4 regions of the Anaerotruncus sp. 80 genome follow, and region 4 is predicted to be linked to each of the others. Evidence: riboswitches for the same ligand, from Rfam matches in the RefSeq annotation. Region 4 holds a riboswitch; each other region holds the start of a gene.
What was found. Region 4 has a riboswitch for cobalamin ahead of D1155_RS13230 (NCS2 family permease). Riboswitches for the same ligand answer to the same signal wherever they lie in the genome.

Region 1 (4,179 bases), on a different contig from region 4:
CTGGGAAACTGCATGAGAAGAATTCTCTTGAGTTCGCTTCCGGGTGCTGCTGTAACTTCTGTAAAAATCGACGGAATACTTCACGAGTTTTCAACGATACCAGGTGTCAAAGAAGACGTAACAGAAATCATCTTAAACTTAAAGAAACTTGCTGTAAGACTGAACGGCGATAATACAAAGCGTGTAATCATCAATGCGGTTGGTCCAAAAGTTGTAACGGCTGCGGACATCATTGGCGATTCCGAAATGGAAATTTTCAATCCTGAGCTGCATATTGCAACACTGGAAGAAAATGCTACACTTGTAATGGAAATCAATCTCGCAAGAGGCAGAGGCTATGTACCTGCTGACCAGAACAAGACAGAAAGCACACCGATTTCAGTGATTCCAGTTGACTCTATCTACACACCTGTTAGAAAAGTCAACTATACAGTAGAGAACACAAGAGTTGGTCAGGTCACTGACTTTGACAGATTGATTCTGGAAATTTGGACAGATGGTTCCATCACGCCGGAAGAAGGCGTATCCATAGGAGCGAAGATTATGCAGGAACACCTGAATCTCTTCATTCAGCTGGATGATTCTACCGACGGTATGGAAATCATGGTTGCAAAAGAAGAAGACCAGAAAGAAAAAGCGCTGGAAATGACAATTGATGAATTGGAACTTTCCGTTCGTTCTTTCAACTGCCTGAAGAGAGCTGCAATCAACACTGTTGAAGAATTAACCGAACGCACCGAAGAGGATATGATGAAGGTTAGAAACCTTGGTAAGAAGTCCCTCGACGAAGTGAAAGCAAAATTAGAAGAATTAGGACTTGGTCTCAAACCAAGCGACGATTAATCATTTGCATAGACAGACAATAACGAAGTGAAAGGAGAATTGATATGCCAGGATATAGAAAACTGGGCAGACCTACTGCTCACAGAAAAGCTATGCTGAGAAATCTGGTAACTGATCTGCTCAGAGAAGGTAGAATTTCTACTACTGACTGCAGAGCTAAGGAAGCTAGAAGAGAAGCAGAAAAGCTGATTACACTTGCAAAGCGCGGCGACCTTCACGCAAGAAGACAGGCGCTGGCATACATCTACGACGAAAGCGTAGTAAGCAAGCTGTTTGATGAAATTGCACCAAAGTATGCTGACAGAAACGGTGGATATACAAGAATTCTGAAGCTGGGACCTAGAAGAGGCGATTGCGCTGAAGTAGTGTTCTTAGAATTAGTATAATCATCAGCTTAAGATAAAACATGAAAACCCTGCATGGTAAGCCCTGCAGGGTTTTATGGTTATACTGTGATTTCTTTAGTAGACTTTGCTGTATTTGAGGTAGTATGAAGACCTTGCAACCTGAAAGCGTATAATTTTGAGAAAAAGTGGCGCAGCAGGGAAAGATTAATATCTATATAATGTAGTAATAAAAAATGATATTGCAAATTTGTTCGGAGAGGGCTATAATACAATTGGAAGAAATTCCAAACAATAATTAAAAACTAAAATAAAAAACAACGTTTTGTGTTCTTTCCATTGGAATCGCACCTTGTTTATCAGGAGATGTCAATGAGAAAGCTAAGAGGGAAGCAGGTGAAAGTCCTGCGCGGACCCGCCACTGTAGTTGGATTGTTTTGATTGAGACTGGAAATAGTCAACCACTGGGGAAACCTGGGAAGGGAGATTGAGACGATAATCCATGAGCCAGGAGACCTGCATGAAATGAGGATTTGCGGCGAGGTAACCGTAAGAATCCATGGTTAAGATACAGTAAATTCGGACTGTAGGCAAATGCCTATAGTCTTTTTTGTTGTAAAAAGCAGGAAGCTGTAGGCGGTAACTAAGACAAGAAAGGAAAAAACACATGAAAGAACAAAAGCAAAACTTGAAGAAAACTCTTGTGCTGCTTCTCAGCTTTCTCATTGTTTTCAGCATGATGCCATCTATGGCATTTGCGGATACAGGTGATGGAACCGAAGCGGAAGCAGAGAAATCCTGTAAGGTAACTATTACTTCACAGGCGAATCAGAAGTTTTTCCATGCGCCGCTGGTGAATACCCAGGTAGATGCGGATCTTGCTGAGACCTACGGCTATGCCGACAGCGTGAAGGATGAAGTTTCTGTATTGGATGCGCTGGTAAAAGCGCATATGGAGAAATATGGAGAAGAATTTACTAAAGAGACAGCAGCTGATAAGCTGGAGATAGACGAGAACGGCAATGTAACCCGTTATTTTGGTGAGAAAACCACAGACAGCGGTGTTATGATCAACAGACAGCTTTGTGAGACGCCGGCAGTCACAGCAATCAAGGAAGGAGACTGTTTGGAATTTTTCCGCTATGCTTCTGCTGAAAAGAAGGATATGTATACAGGGGTTTCCGCTAGCTATGCTACATCAGGAAATAATGGGATACATTGGAAGCCGGTGTATACACTGAGCAGGCTCAGAGACGTTCCTTTCGATATCCATTGCTGGGGATTCAATGTGGCGCAGTTTGGCGCAAAGGAAGAATCTCAGCGGATGCTTAACGGCGTGGGCATGGAAGGACTGCAGCTGGGGGTAATTGACTCTAATGGTGAAGTTGCGCCGGTTGGTGGAGCTGCGGCAAGTAGTAAAGCAGTAGTCAAAAATGTAACTTTAAATCAGACAGAGGATTCCTGCTGGCTAACGGCATATAATCCGAAAGCAGATATTATCATGCCATTCATAAACGTACAATTGCTGAATGCTCCTTCCTTGAAAGTCTTGGAACTTTATAGAAGTGAGGAAGATTTTAGCGAACGTAAAAATCCGCTTACAATGACTCCTGCATTGCAGGATGGCAAAAAAGACGGATATGAAGTGGACATACCGGATTATCTCGGCAATAAAGGCGTATATATCTATAGCAGCTTCTCTTCTGATCCGCAGGCGCCGACCAACGAATTTGCAGGCGAAGCGCTGAATAAAACTGTACGGGGAGAGTCTGGTATGATCTCCGGAAACCGCTCAAAGCTGTATCAAGGATGCTTTCATGTTCGTTATAAGGGAAGCATGGGGATCGTTGCGCAGTACAGTATAAAAGCAAATCTTAATGCTACCCTGAAAGAACTGGCGGTAGAAGGTATAATGGATAAAGCCTTCAATCAGGATGAAACGCAGTATCATACGTATATTGACAAGGATGCGGAAACGACTAAGATTAAAGCAACTGGGTACAATAAGTCATACATGATTAAAGCAAATGGAATAGAAGTTTCAAATGGAGAGGAAAGTGAAATTCCTGTAAAGTGGGATGAATCCGGCCGCATGAATGTAGAAATTACAGTTTCCTCTGACCGCTATGCAGAAACAATCTATCAGATTTGTTATGAAAAAGAGCCTGAAACGGATGTGCCTACCGTTGTAGAACAGCCAAAATCTGCGGATTACATCCAGGGAAATAAAGCGGCAGCGCTGACAGCGAAAGCCAGCGCAAGCGGAGCAGTGCGTTATCAGTGGTACAAGAACAGTATCAATTCTACAGAAGGTGCGACTGCTATTGAAGGAGCACAGGATAGGGAATATACACCATCTACAGAAGAAATCGGTACAACTTACTACTATTGTCAGTTTACCAATGAAAAAAATAAGGAAAATACTGCTATTTCCAATATCATAAAAATTGTAGTTAGTGCTGATCCGACACCAAAAGCGACATTGGAAAATTTTGGTAATGAGTTGGGAGATGATTACTCCTATGCTTTTCATAAAGGTTTTGTGTACGCACCGGGGGCTGAAGCGGAAAAAATTTCCGTTAAGCTTGAAAATCCGGTAGAGGGAGCAGTGTACAGTTATCAATGGTATAGAAATTTCGCCACAGCCGGTGCAGAGTCGAAAACAGGCGGCAGCTTCGGACCGAAAGACGTGACGGAAATTCAGCCGTTTACGGATGCGAAATATGCAGATGATTTAGGTAGTTACTGGTCCTGTGAAATCACATGCACCTTTAAGGGAAAAAAATACGAATCTTATGCGACAACCGGAGAGAAGAATGCGGCAGGAAAAGATATAACGGGTGTTTACGTCTTTATCAAGGTAGACTCTGCGGCAAAACCAGTGTTTACTAAGCAGCCGAAGGGTAACGAATCTTTGAGAGTCGGAGATGCTGCTTCAAAAGGGAGAGTCAGTGTATCCGTAAAGAAAGATGACTATGGAAAATTAACCTAT
Region 2 (4,179 bases), on a different contig from region 4:
ATGGGTTAAAACTTCTGCCGGCGTATCTTTTGCCAGATTTCCTTCTTCTACCCCTGCCTGAATCAATCGGCTGATCGAATCCAGATCAAACTTGAGCTTTCCACGGGGACCTGTCTCCTCCGAAGAAGAAATATCAGACAAACTTCTGATCCACTCCTGAGAAAGCTTATATCCGCTGTCTTCAATACATGCCGAAAAATGCACCATATAATAGATGATTTTTTCTATGAAAGTATCCTGCAGGCTCATGGCCTTATCCAAAACCTCGCTGAAAGCACCATATCCAAGCGCAAATACAATATCCTCTTTCTTCTTAAAATAAGTATAAAAGGTGCCCTTCGAAACACCTGCCAGTGCAGTGATCTCGTCAACTGTCGCCTGAGAAAGTCCTTTCTCTGCGATAATTTTGCTGCCTGCATCCAGCAGTTTTTTCTTTGTTGCAAGGGCAGCAATCTGTCTGCTCGTCATAAGCGTGCCTCCTTTTTCTTTATTATACTGTATAATTGACTATCAGTCAATGACTTATAGTCAATTTTAAAAAAACTGCACTGCTTGATATTTCCTCATCAAACAGCGCAGCTTATCTCTTGCAGCATATGTTTATTTCCTATCCTGCTCCCACAGTTTATCTGCCACCGGCGCCCAGTTCTTTGCATATTCTGTGCACTTTCCACAAAGATGCTCACAGGATTCCGGCGCTTCTAAATCCGTAGATTTTGCTCCGGTCTTCTTTACTAATTCCTGCAGAATTCCTGGGTTTTCCAGCATAGGGCAAGGCCGCAGATGATTGTCATTAAACGGCTGTCCATCACGATATGCAAGAAATAGCGGCTGACGCAAACAATCAAGAAGTGACTTTTCTTTGATATTAGCGCCGGAGTAGTGAATAAATACACAAGGTTCCACGTCTCCGTTGGCATTGATATGGCAATACCTTTCCCCTGCCGCAATGCAGCCATGTACAAACTCTCCATCGTTTTGAAAGTCAATCGCAAATATCTCTTTACCACCTGTAATACCGCGGATTTCCCTGATTTTATCGTGCATATAAACTCTCTGTTCCGGTGTCAAAAGCAGTTCTGTACTCGCATTGACACCCACCGGCATATAATGGAAATACCATGCAAAAACACAGCCTTTATCGATAAGCATATCCAGGAATTCATCACTGGTTACAGTCAAATAGTTCTTGCTCGTATAGCAAATCGACACACCGAAAGGAATTCTCTTTTCATGCATCAAATCCATCGCCGCCAAGGCTTTCTGGAAATGGCCTTCTCCTCTTCTCCCGTCGTTGCTTTCTTCAAAACCCTCAATGCTAACCGATACAAAGAAATTACCTACTCGAAGAAGGTCGTCACAGAATGCTTCATCAATCAGTGTACCGTTGGTAAACGCATGAAATGCACAATCGCTGTGTTTTTCGCACAGACGGATAATTTCCTTTTTCTTAATCAGCGGTTCGCCGCCGGTGAACAGAAAAGCGTGAATACCCAATTCTTTACCTTCTGTGATAATTCTATCCATATCCTCAAAAGAAAGGTTCATTTTATCGCCATATTCCGCAGCCCAACAACCGGTACAGTGCATATTGCACGCTGTTGTAGGGTCCATCAGAATAATCCATGGAATATTGCACTGGTATCTTTCAGACATTTTCAGAGAAGTCTTGTAACCACGAAAACCAGACTCATATCCGGCATTTAAAGCAAAGGTCTTCAAAATATGCGGATCCACATTGCGCAAAATATTTTGTGTATAATGGGTCCACTTGCTATTCGGGTCTTTTGCCAGCTTTCTCAAAAGTTCATAGGAAGAACCTTCCCATGCGTCTCCTAAAATTTTCTCCAGCATATTAATCATAGGAAGCATAACTTCGGTCAAATCCTTTTCCTGTCCCTTGTTGATAATCGACTCCAAGCCTTTTTCGAAGGCTTTTCTTTCCATGATATGTTTTACATCCTTTACCAAAATATTCCACCTCCAGTTTATTCGTCTCTATGAAGATATATTTCCTTTTTTTCGTAACATATTATACTGCACTTTTCAAAAATTAGAACTAGACAATTTCCTGGATTTGACTAATCAAAAGCTGCACCAAAATGGTGCAGCCCGTATTTTCTGCATGTCTCCTAACTCAGAGGGCATCGTTCTTACTCACCTTCCCGTTTCCAGTGGCTGGTCTAAAACCATCGAACAAGAATTCCCCCATTACAGTGGCGGTACCGTGCAGGATTCTCACCTGCTTCCATCTTAGCGCCCAATCCAATCGGGAGAACATGATTTAATAAATATCTTTTTTTACATACCGCAAATAGCCGGCTCCAATCCCAAGCAGCCCAATTACCATCCCGATTGCGACCAGTGTCCCATCGAGACTGCCCGCTGTCACGATATCCGCTCCTTCGCAGTAGGCGAAAGGCGTCACATATTTTAAAAACGCCGCCACTTCCGCAATGTTGGCAATGAGATTCAGAAAATACATCATAAAAGCGATGCCAAGTCCGGCGCCCACGCTGCCTTTACGTGTGAAAGCAGAAATCCCGAAGCAAATCCCCGCCAGCTCCAGTTGCAGCAGATAATACGCAAGATGCAGCAAATTGATTTCCCTCCAGGGAATCGCTTCACCTACCGCCGCTATAGCACACACAGAAATCCCATAAACCAGCAGATTTATCGCCGTCACCTGCACCAATACCGCAAGGAGTTTTTCCGTCACGACCCGCCTGCGGCTAATCGGATGGGGCAGCAGGAATTCAGCCGTTCCATCTTTTTCTTCCTTGCTCAAAATGCCAGCCGCGCACAGACAGGCATAGAATGCGCCGCCAAGCCCCAGCACATTCCCACATTCAATAGCATAAAATCCGGTCAGCATGCCGAAGTTCAGACGGTCCATTCCAAAAGCGTCGGAAAAAGAGCCCATGGAAGCAAACACATCGCCAACACTCTCCATCTGTCCTTTCATCTCCGGAAAGAGGAAGATGCAAACTGCCAGAAGAAAAGAAATGGCAGCAGTCCAAATCAAAAACGAAACGCGTCCCTGTCTCAACTCATGTCTAACCAATATCACAGCGCCTCACCATCCTTTTCATAATAGTGAAGAAATACCTCTTCCAAATCCGGCTCAGATACGGCGAGATCCGCAATCTGTCCATCCGCAAGCCTTCTCAGCAACTTGTTCATATCGCCGCTGTAAAGAAAGCTGGTCTGCCCCGCAATCTCTTTCCGGTCACGAATTCCGCAAAGTCCGTCAAGATTTACGCTGCCGCAAACCGCAACACGCCTGGCGCTGGTGCGAGAAAGCGCCTCTACACGATCGCAGGCAATGATCTTCCCTTCACGAATGATTGCGGCACGGCTGCAGTTTCGCTGCACCTCTGACAAAATATGACTGGACAAAAAAATAGTCGTTCCATCTGCATTGCGCTCCCGAAGGATTTCAAAAAATTCTTTCTGCATCAGTGGGTCAAGACCGCTGGTCGGTTCGTCCAGAATTAAAATTTCCGGCTGATGCTGCAGCGCGCAGACAATGGCGACTTTTTTCCTGTTACCAAAAGAGAGTTCCTCCACTTTTCGTTTCTCAGAAAGTTGTAATCTTTCACAAAGCCGCACAGCTTCCTTTCTGCAGTCCTTTTTTCGCAAGTCCGCAGACAGCTTCAAGATATCTTTCACCCGCATTCCGCGATAAAAAATTGCTTCCGACGGAAGATATCCAGTCCTGGCAAGAATCTGCTCTCTTTCTTCGCAAGCAGCAAGTCCGCTCACCCAGGCGTCTCCTCCGGTCTTTTTTATGAGCCCCATCATCGTGCGGATTGTCGTAGATTTCCCTGCGCCGTTGGGACCGATGAATCCAAAGAATTCTCCTTCGGAAACGGTCAGACTGACGCCGGAGATCCCCCGGTTTTTTCCATAATATTTAGTCAAATTTTCTAACTTGATTGCATCCATCTCGTCACTCCTTCCGAAGATAAATACTTTTCCAAAATGCGATCAGTCTGGTAAAATCCTTTTCCATTTCTGCGGTATTCACAGGTCCTCGCTGCACCATCTCCCACAGATATCCTTCCGACGCCCAGTACATCTCCCTGTACATCATGGGAATATCCAGTCCTGGCACAAACTGCGCCGGATCAAAGTTGATACGGGCACGATCCGCTTTCAGGTTAAAATACCGGTGAT
Region 3 (4,179 bases), on a different contig from region 4:
CTTTAAGGCAGGAAGAATATCTTCCAGAGTTGGTACCGCTTCCACAGTTGCGATAAAATAGTTGTGGTGTCCCTGTTTTCTGAGCTCATCTTGCAAATCAAAGTATACCCTGTTTGCCTCAACACCTGTTCCATGTCCCATCAACACCACGGCCGTCTTTTCATCCGTATGCTCTTTTGTGTCTTCCACCATGGCAGCTGCAACTTTCTCAAAATCCTCTTTATCAGTTAAAAGAGGTTCTCCAAGTACTGCAGCTGCAAAAAGATCTCTATGTTTTTCCACATCGCGCAGAAGGTCGTGATACTCTGTTCCATTCATCAAATGTGTCGGCTGTATCACCAGCTTTCTGAATCCATCTGCTGCTGCATGCTGCAGTGACTCAGCTTCGTTGTCGATATGAAGTCCATCCCTTTTCTTTAGCTTATTAATAATCATCTGACTGGTAAAAGCACGCCGCACCGGATAATCTGAAAAAGCATCCGCAACTGCCTGCTCAATAGCATCTATTGTGACCTTTCTATTTTCGTTATAGCTGGTGCCAAAGCTGACTACCAGAATCGCGGTGTCTTGTTTCTGATTCATCTTTTTATTCCTCTTACTTTCCTTGATTACTATTTTTCTTTTTATTTTTCTCCTCGTAGTATTCCTTTGGCGTAACGCCAATCTGATAGAGAACGTTACCCCAGGAACCGCATTTTTCGTGCAAATCCTGCCGCAGCTGTCTTGGCACTTCCTTTTTCATAGGAATTTTTCCGTTTTTCAGATAGATATCTTTTACCATACCAAGGCGCTTTCTATCATCTTCATCCAGATTCAATACCTTATAATAGCAGCCATAGAGACTGTCAGAATGGAGCCTTCGATTTTCTGTCATTCTATGGTCGATATAAATATCGTGAAAAGGCTCCATTCGGAGAACCGGTTCCAAATCAATCTGAAACAGCGCATTGCGCCAGGAGCCGCATCGCTCTATGAGCGCCTGCTTAACAGCCTGTTCAATTTCTCCATGAAGAGGACTTCGTCCTATTTCATGAGCAAAATTTCTAACTGCTTCCAGCATATTGATATATTCCAGTTCTAAATCAGGAATCTTATAGACTGCTCTTTTAAGAAAATCAGCATCCAACTTTGCAGCTTTAATAACAGAAGTCCAGCCGCTGTAATATTTTTTGATTTCCCTGCAAACCTCAGGCAAATCTCTGGGATGCGGAATTTTCCCAAGCTCTAGTGCTTTTTCTCTGACCATGTCAAGAAGCTTTTCCTTATGCAATCGCTCTTTTTCCATCTGCTCCATAGTTTTTCCGCCTTTACCTGCTGACGCGGAAAGCCCTGCAGCACGAAGCGCATAAGGCCATTTACCAAACCTTTGTTTGATGTAGTCTTTCAGTACCCAAAATACTTCTCCCTGCGTAGGGCCATACCCCAGTTCTGACGCTAAACGCCTTAGATAAGCGAGCAGTTCTTCATCAGAAAAGCTTTGGTAGACACATTTGCCGTCCGGACTTGCTAATGCATAATTTTTCCAGACAGCAGAAGTTTTGTCATTCTGCCCGTATTTCCTGTCTGGATTTCGACTGATCTTTTCAATCAGCAGCTTCTTCCTTAGCTCTAACTCTCTTTCTTCCACTTTGATTTCTCCTAAGCAAGTTTTAATATTAGAATAATAAAAATGCTGTAGCAAAATATGCTACAGCCCGTATTTTCTGTATCTGTCGTTTAGGAAACCTGATAACCGTCAGGCGCACTCCTAGTATTTCAAGCAGGTCTTCTGGCTCGGATATCTTCATCATGCACACCTTCCCAGACTATCTGTCCAGTGGTATTTCGGCATGACTCCTTCCTTACAGCGGCGGCAACCGCACAGGATTTGCACCTGTTTCCCTCTTTGCTGTTAAAACAGACAAGAAATACTTGTCATTCAGTTGTTATTTCAAAGCATCAACGTTTCTACGCTGACATTGTATCATATCAAATCGTATTTGTACAGAATCTTTTTTTGCCCCTATCCTCCGCTTGACAAAATACAACCTCCGGTAATATAATGAGGTTACAATTGAATGTATAAGGGTCCCTTTCAAGGGGTTTAAAAGAGAAGCAGGTGAAAGTCCTGCACGGTCGCGCCGCTGTAATGACGTAGCCCTATCTTAATTTATGTCACTGGGAAACTGGGAAGGCAAGATAAGGGTGCCAGATGTCTAAGTCAGAAGAACTACCCAAATACAGCCAATTTACACAGGTTACGAACGATGACCGGGTGTGAACACGAAACGGAAAGTATTTTTTGCATACTTTTCTATCGCTGCACCTGTCATAAATGACAGGATTTTTTATTGCGTAGAGATACAACATTTCGTGTTTTGTTCATTTGTTTATCAAGAAAGGAGATACTTTATGACAAAAAGGCAAAAATTATTTTTATCAATTGTAACAGTTTTTTCACTGGTCTTTGGTATGGTTCCCACGGCAAATGCCATGCACATTATGGAGGGCTACTTACCCGGAACCTACTGTCTGGTATGGGGAGCGATATGCGTTCCATTTCTTATCTGGGGTTTTTTCTCCATCAGAAATACCCTTACAGATAATAGAAAAATTATCACTGTACTTGCCATGGCAGGTGCATTTATCTTTGTAATTTCCTCGCTAAAAATTCCATCGGTTACAGGAAGCTGCTCTCACATGACAGGAACCGGTCTTGGCGCAATCCTTTTTGGACCTGCAGCAGTCAGCATTTTGGGAATTATCGTACTTTTATTTCAGGCAATTCTGCTGGCTCACGGCGGTCTTACTACCCTTGGAGCGAACACTTTCTCCATGGCTATCGCAGGACCTTTTATCACCTATGGCGTGTACAAGCTATGCAAAAAGTTAAAGGTAAACAAAATGTTTTCTGTATTTCTGGCAGCTGCCTTAGGTGATTTGCTTACATACTGCATTACCAGTCTGCAGCTGGCTCTGGCTTATCCTTCAGAAGTAGGAGGTGTCGGCGCTTCCCTTGCGAAATTCATGGGTATTTTTGCTACGACACAAGTGCCTCTTGCTATCGTGGAAGGCATTTTGACTGTTATCATCGTCATCGGTTTAGAATCCTTTGCGAAACCTGAACTGAAATCAATCGGATTTATCAAGGAGGGCAAATAATATGAATAAGAAGAAATCTAAAAAGGGTCTTGTGGTTCTGCTTCTGATTCTGGCAATTCTCATCGCAGTCGTACCCTTCTTAATGCTCAAAGACGCTGAATTTGGCGGCTCTGATGACGCTGCCGGCGGCGCTATAGAAGAGATACAGGGCGGTGAATATGAACCTTGGTTTACACCGATTTTAGAAAGCTATCTGGGCGGCGAAATTCCCGGTGAAATCGAAAGTTTAATTTTCTGCGTACAGACCGGTATCGGAGTCGGCATTCTCGCCTTCTTTATGGGTCGGTTTTACGAAAGAAAAAAATGGATGAAGGATGAATAAATAAATTATGATTATTGTAGATAAGCTGTGCTATTTGTCAAAACTCAGATATGTAAACCCCATGGAAAAGTTCGCTTTTGCAATGCTGACTCTTATTTTTTGTATTGTCAGTCGTTCCATTGCTATGGGCGTCTTTGTCATTGGAGTCAACAGCTGGCTAACCATTGTTCGCGGCGGTATTTCCGCTGCCAGATACAGAAATTTGATGATGGTTCCCCTGGCCTTTCTCATACTGAGCACTGCTGCCATTATCATCAACATCGGAAAACGTCCCCTTGACGCCTTTGCCGTTCCTATTGGAAGCTGGTACGTCACTGGAAGTTTTGCAGGCATTTTGCATGGGGCACAGCTTATCACTACAGCACTAGCCGCCGTATCCTGTCTATACTTTTTATCTTTTAATACTACTATGACAGATATTCTAAGCGTCCTCAGAAAGCTTCATGTGCCAGCTCTTATGATAGAGCTCATGCTTCTGATTTACCGCTATATCTTTGTGCTGCTGGACGTAGCCTACTACATTTCCACTTCACAAAGCGCCCGCCTTGGACACAAGGATTTTAAAACATCAATAAAATCTTTTGCCTCTATGGTGCAGGCACTGTTTATCAGATCTATGAAGCGTTCCAGAAATCTTTATGACGCTATGGAGTCCAGAGGATATGATGGTGAAATTAGAGTGCTGGAAGAAAGCCATCCCACCAGCAAAAGAAATA
Region 4 (4,179 bases):
GTAGAAATTTCTACTTTTATGGGCAGCTGAGGGATGAATACTTTATAATCATAAAATAAGTACTGGAGCCAGTTTTAGACTAATCAGACCTGCAGATAGAGGATGAAAGAGCAAGCCTCTTTTGTAGAGACTGGATCTAACAAAAGAGGGTTGCTTTTAGGTTTGCAGTATTTCAGGTTCAATGTAAAATGTTGGGGTGGAACGCAAAATAAAAAATTTAAGTGACTGAGGAGGCAGTGATAAAGCTGTCTCCTTTGGTTTAATATTGAACCATAGTATGGAGAATTCTTTTCTTAAATCTTTCGTAGTTTCTCATGCCATAAGCGACTCTCTTGGTGACTTTGATTGGATTGTTGCAGCCTTCGGTATATCCGTTGGAAAATGGTACGTCAATTCTGTGTAGGTATAGGCAACTTTGTTGAACAGGCTAGGTTTGCTGCTTGTACCGCCATTTTAAAGGCTAGTAGTCTTTTCTTTGCGGTATAGATATCTGGGGAAGCAAATCGGTCATACGCCAGTTTTTTCAGGGCTAGTTCTTTGGATGGTGTGAGCATATTGGATACTTGTTCGAGTTCTTCTGGCTCCAGTTTCTCTTTGTGTTTGATGAGGAGTGTTCTGGCATGTTTAAAGTATTTTCTTCGTTTTGTGTGGAAGTTCTTTTGGACTTCTTTGCGAATTTGTTCTAACGCGTAAATGGCAAGTCTCAGGGCATGGAACCGGTCGGCGACGATTTCTGCTTTTGGAAATGCTGTTTTTACCACGCGCTTCTGAATAGTGTGCCTAAATCTATGACGACGTATTTTACGTTGTTTCGGTTTGGATATCTTGCAAAGTATTGGTATAGGGCATCGGTTTTTCTGTTTGGCAGGATGTCCAGTACTTTCTTTTCTTTTGGGTTTGAAATATGCTGAAAGGAAGATAGTTGTTTGAGGAAATTCATGGAAAAGAAAAATACAGGATGTAAGATAGCGTTTCTCTTTGGTGCCGGAGCGGAAGGAAATTATGATATGCCCGCAGGGATGGAGTATTTGATTAAGAGTGCACTGTCTCAACAAAAGGAAAATTGATATGAACCCGATTGAAACCAAGGACTTAATCATACGCGACAGCGTTTTTGAGGGTTTGAAATACTTCGACCCATGGGAGAGACAGCCTGAAGTAACGGAGTTTTTCAGCATTGCTGATGGGCAAAGCTTTGAAGATGTGACCAAGGCTTATGTGAAGTTTGATGAAGTAGAGGATATGCGCCAGTACACTATTTGTCTGCGCAAGAGCGGTGAGCCGGTGGGAAGAATTATTCTTGGCGATATCATAGAAGGCTGGAAGTGTGAAATCTGGCGGATTTACATTGCGGATACGGCGCTTCGTGGAAAAGGCTACGGAAGGCAGGCGATGGAAGCGGCTATGAAGCTGTGCTTTGAGGAGTTTGGCATGAAGCGGGTTTATCTGGATCATTATACGGGAAATCCAGCGGCGCATCTGTATCTGAATCTGGGATTTCAGTACGAGGGCGTGCTGAGAAAGAATTGCAGGAAGAATGGAGTGCTTTACGACGTGCATCTGATGTCCATGCTGGCAGAGGAATACTTTGAGCGATATGGTAAATGAATGCAGTGAATAAGCTGGAAAAACGCCAACACGCCGAAAAAAATTATGCCAACACGCCGAAAAAAATAGACACAGATAAAATGAAAAAACCGGCTTTTTTAATGATTCTTATTGGCGTAGGTGATTATGCTTACCGAAGGCAGGCTGGAATTTATGTAGTGCCGGTGGGATGTCTAAAGAATTAAGAATAATTAACAGCCGCCTAGCGAAAAGGGCGGCTGTCTTTATAAGTGGAGTTTGACAGGTTTACGGCGTTTCCTTTTGTACACTCTTCAAGAGATTTTTCCGTCAGTCTGAGAACGGTTTCTGATGTTGACAAAAATAAAAGAATCACGAATATTTGTCACATTTCTTTTTTCATGCCTTTGCCCTGTTTGAAGACATGCAAAAGTCTTGCATTTTCGCTCAAATTGTGTATAATGATATATGAAAATTGAAAAGAGCTTGCCAGTACCCGAAAGGGTTTAAAGGAAAACAGGTGAAATTCCTGTACGCCGCCAACGCTGTAACAGAGGAGTCTTCTTCATGATGTCACTGGGAAACCGGGAAGGCGAAGAAAGATGCTGATACTGGAGTCAGAACACCAGCTGGGAAGCAGCGCAAACGCATTGGAGAGATATGATGCGAAAGTATCTCTGCCGGATGCGTTATTTTTTTATATGGAGGGCACTAATGAAAAAACTATTTAAACTGGAAGAAAATCACACCACTGTCAGACAGGAAGTACGCGCCGGTCTGACAACCTTTTTTGCCATGGCGTATATCATTTTTCTGAACCCGGTATTTCTGTCATCTACAGGCATGAGTTCCGGCGCCGTTATGGTTGCTACATGTCTTTCTGCCGCAGCAGGCACGCTGCTGTGTGCATTTTTGAGCAATAAGCCTTTTGCGATGGCGCCGGGTATGGGGATGAATGCCTTTTTTGCGTATACCCTATGCGGAATTTACGGATATTCATGGCAGCAGGCGCTGGCACTTACCTTCCTTTCCGGAATCCTATTTTTTCTAATTGTTATCTCGCCTCTGAGAGATAAGATAATCAATGCAGTACCTGTAAATCTGAAATACGCTATAAGCGCCGGCGTGGGTCTGTTTATAGCGCTCATTGGTCTTCTGGATACAGGGATTATATCTTTAGCAAGCGGAATGCCTGCTCTCGGGGATCTCAGTTCGCCTACAGTTCTGATTGCATTGCTTGGAGTGGCAATCACAGCTGTTTTGGTGGTATTGAACATAAATGGAAGTTTGATTATCGGTATGGTGATAACGATTGTACTGAGTCTGGCGGCAGGACAGACAGCGATGCCCGACCACCTTGCAGAGTTTCCGGGCGCAATAGCGGACGTGGCTTTTAAGCTTGATTTTTCCGGATTGATTTCAGGAAAAGCGGGCTTGTCCGGTATCCTGTCACTTATTGCGCTTATTATCTCATTGACCATGGTTGATATGTTTGATACCCTTGGTTTTTTAATCGGCACCAGCTCCAGGGCGGGAATGACCGATGAAAAGGGAACCATGCCGGGAAGCGGGTCGATTTTAATTGCTGATGCGGCAGGTTCTGTGATGGGCGCTTTATTTGGAACCTCTACCGTTACATGCTATGCGGAATCGGTTTCCGGGATTGCGGCAGGCGGAAAAACCGGTCTGACTGCTGTAACAACTGCTTTGTGCTTCTTGCTGGCGGTTGTGTTCTCGCCTCTGACAGGGGTGATGACAAGTGCTGTAACTGCACCGGCTTTGATTATCGTGGGAATGTATCTTCTCATGGAAGTGAAAAAAGTTGATTTTGGTCGTCTGGATGACGCCATTCCTGCATTTATTACCATAGTGGCGATGCCTATGACATACTCCATTACGACAGGAATTGCTGCGGGATTTATTTTTTATCTGATTTGCAAAATTGCCGCTGGCAGAAGAAATGAGGTGAATCTGCCTGTTGTGGCGCTGGCTATGGTATTTTTTCTTTATTTCTGCCTGTAAAATTTAGGTTTGCAGTATTTTGAATATATGCCTTTTCTTTAGCTGGTTCAATTCATCACGTGTTGGAGCTGTGAGTGCAGTGGCTTCGGTGAGGTCGGTAAGAGGATTCTCGGTAGCGATACATTTGCTGACAAAGGAATCGTATCGACCAAGGGAAAGACTGCAGAACAGACCAACGATAATTGAAGATGTACCAAAATTGCTGGTAAGATCCAGAACCAGCAAATCATTTTTATTTGCAGTATTTGCGAGGAAAATCCTCTGGGATGAATCGAAAGTCTGCACTGTTCCTGTGTAATAATAGGTGCACTTAGCAAAATCGGTGGGGTCGACTACACGCCCATAAAAGGAAGCTTTTTCTTGATTTATGGTCAAGATGTTGACCTCTTTGTTTTTTTTCTGTATGAGAGAGGGTACGTACACATAATAGATTTTTCCTGGTTGTGAAGAACCGGGTGTTTCTTGTGATAAATTCTCAGTTGGAAGTAAATAGTCCATGTCAAGAAGCTGTGAAATATGAACATCAAGATTCTTTGCAATAATAATGAGTGTTTCCACATCAATTGATACTTCCCCACGCTCATATTTTGA

Region 1: another riboswitch for cobalamin. It lies ahead of D1155_RS08350 (bacterial Ig-like domain-containing protein); the one in region 4 lies ahead of D1155_RS13230 (NCS2 family permease).
Region 2: another riboswitch for cobalamin. It lies ahead of D1155_RS01000 (radical SAM protein); the one in region 4 lies ahead of D1155_RS13230 (NCS2 family permease).
Region 3: another riboswitch for cobalamin. It lies ahead of D1155_RS09770 (hypothetical protein); the one in region 4 lies ahead of D1155_RS13230 (NCS2 family permease).

The regions. Positions count from the first base shown of each region.
Region 1 covers NZ_QWES01000014.1:25,224-29,402, reverse strand. Annotated here, with positions in the region: gene D1155_RS08360 (DNA-directed RNA polymerase subunit alpha) at 1-843, shown strand, start outside; gene rplQ (50S ribosomal protein L17) at 888-1,229, shown strand; cobalamin riboswitch at 1,498-1,726, shown strand; gene D1155_RS08350 (bacterial Ig-like domain-containing protein) at 1,855-4,179, shown strand, end outside.
Region 2 covers NZ_QWES01000001.1:213,748-217,926, forward strand. Annotated here, with positions in the region: gene D1155_RS00995 (TetR/AcrR family transcriptional regulator) at 1-468, opposite strand, end outside; gene D1155_RS01000 (radical SAM protein) at 601-1,971, opposite strand; cobalamin riboswitch at 2,105-2,298, opposite strand; gene D1155_RS01005 (ABC transporter permease subunit) at 2,285-3,070, opposite strand; gene D1155_RS01010 (ABC transporter ATP-binding protein) at 3,067-3,948, opposite strand; gene D1155_RS01015 (TetR/AcrR family transcriptional regulator) at 3,953-4,179, opposite strand, start outside.
Region 3 covers NZ_QWES01000017.1:34,373-38,551, forward strand. Annotated here, with positions in the region: gene D1155_RS09765 (sirohydrochlorin cobaltochelatase) at 1-582, opposite strand, end outside; gene D1155_RS09770 (hypothetical protein) at 596-1,627, opposite strand; cobalamin riboswitch at 1,741-1,921, opposite strand; cobalamin riboswitch at 2,049-2,232, shown strand; gene D1155_RS09775 (energy-coupling factor ABC transporter permease) at 2,392-3,141, shown strand; gene D1155_RS09780 (energy-coupling factor ABC transporter substrate-binding protein) at 3,143-3,463, shown strand; gene cbiQ (cobalt ECF transporter T component CbiQ) at 3,471-4,179, shown strand, end outside.
Region 4 covers NZ_QWES01000029.1:15,043-19,221, reverse strand. Annotated here, with positions in the region: gene D1155_RS13255 (aspartate/glutamate racemase family protein) at 1-30, shown strand, start outside; gene D1155_RS15610 (transposase) at 390-761, opposite strand; gene D1155_RS16025 (hypothetical protein) at 939-1,067, shown strand; gene D1155_RS13235 (GNAT family protein) at 1,069-1,608, shown strand; gene D1155_RS15605 (hypothetical protein) at 1,605-1,793, shown strand; cobalamin riboswitch at 2,040-2,215, shown strand; gene D1155_RS13230 (NCS2 family permease) at 2,281-3,588, shown strand; gene D1155_RS13225 (helix-turn-helix domain-containing protein) at 3,592-4,179, opposite strand, start outside.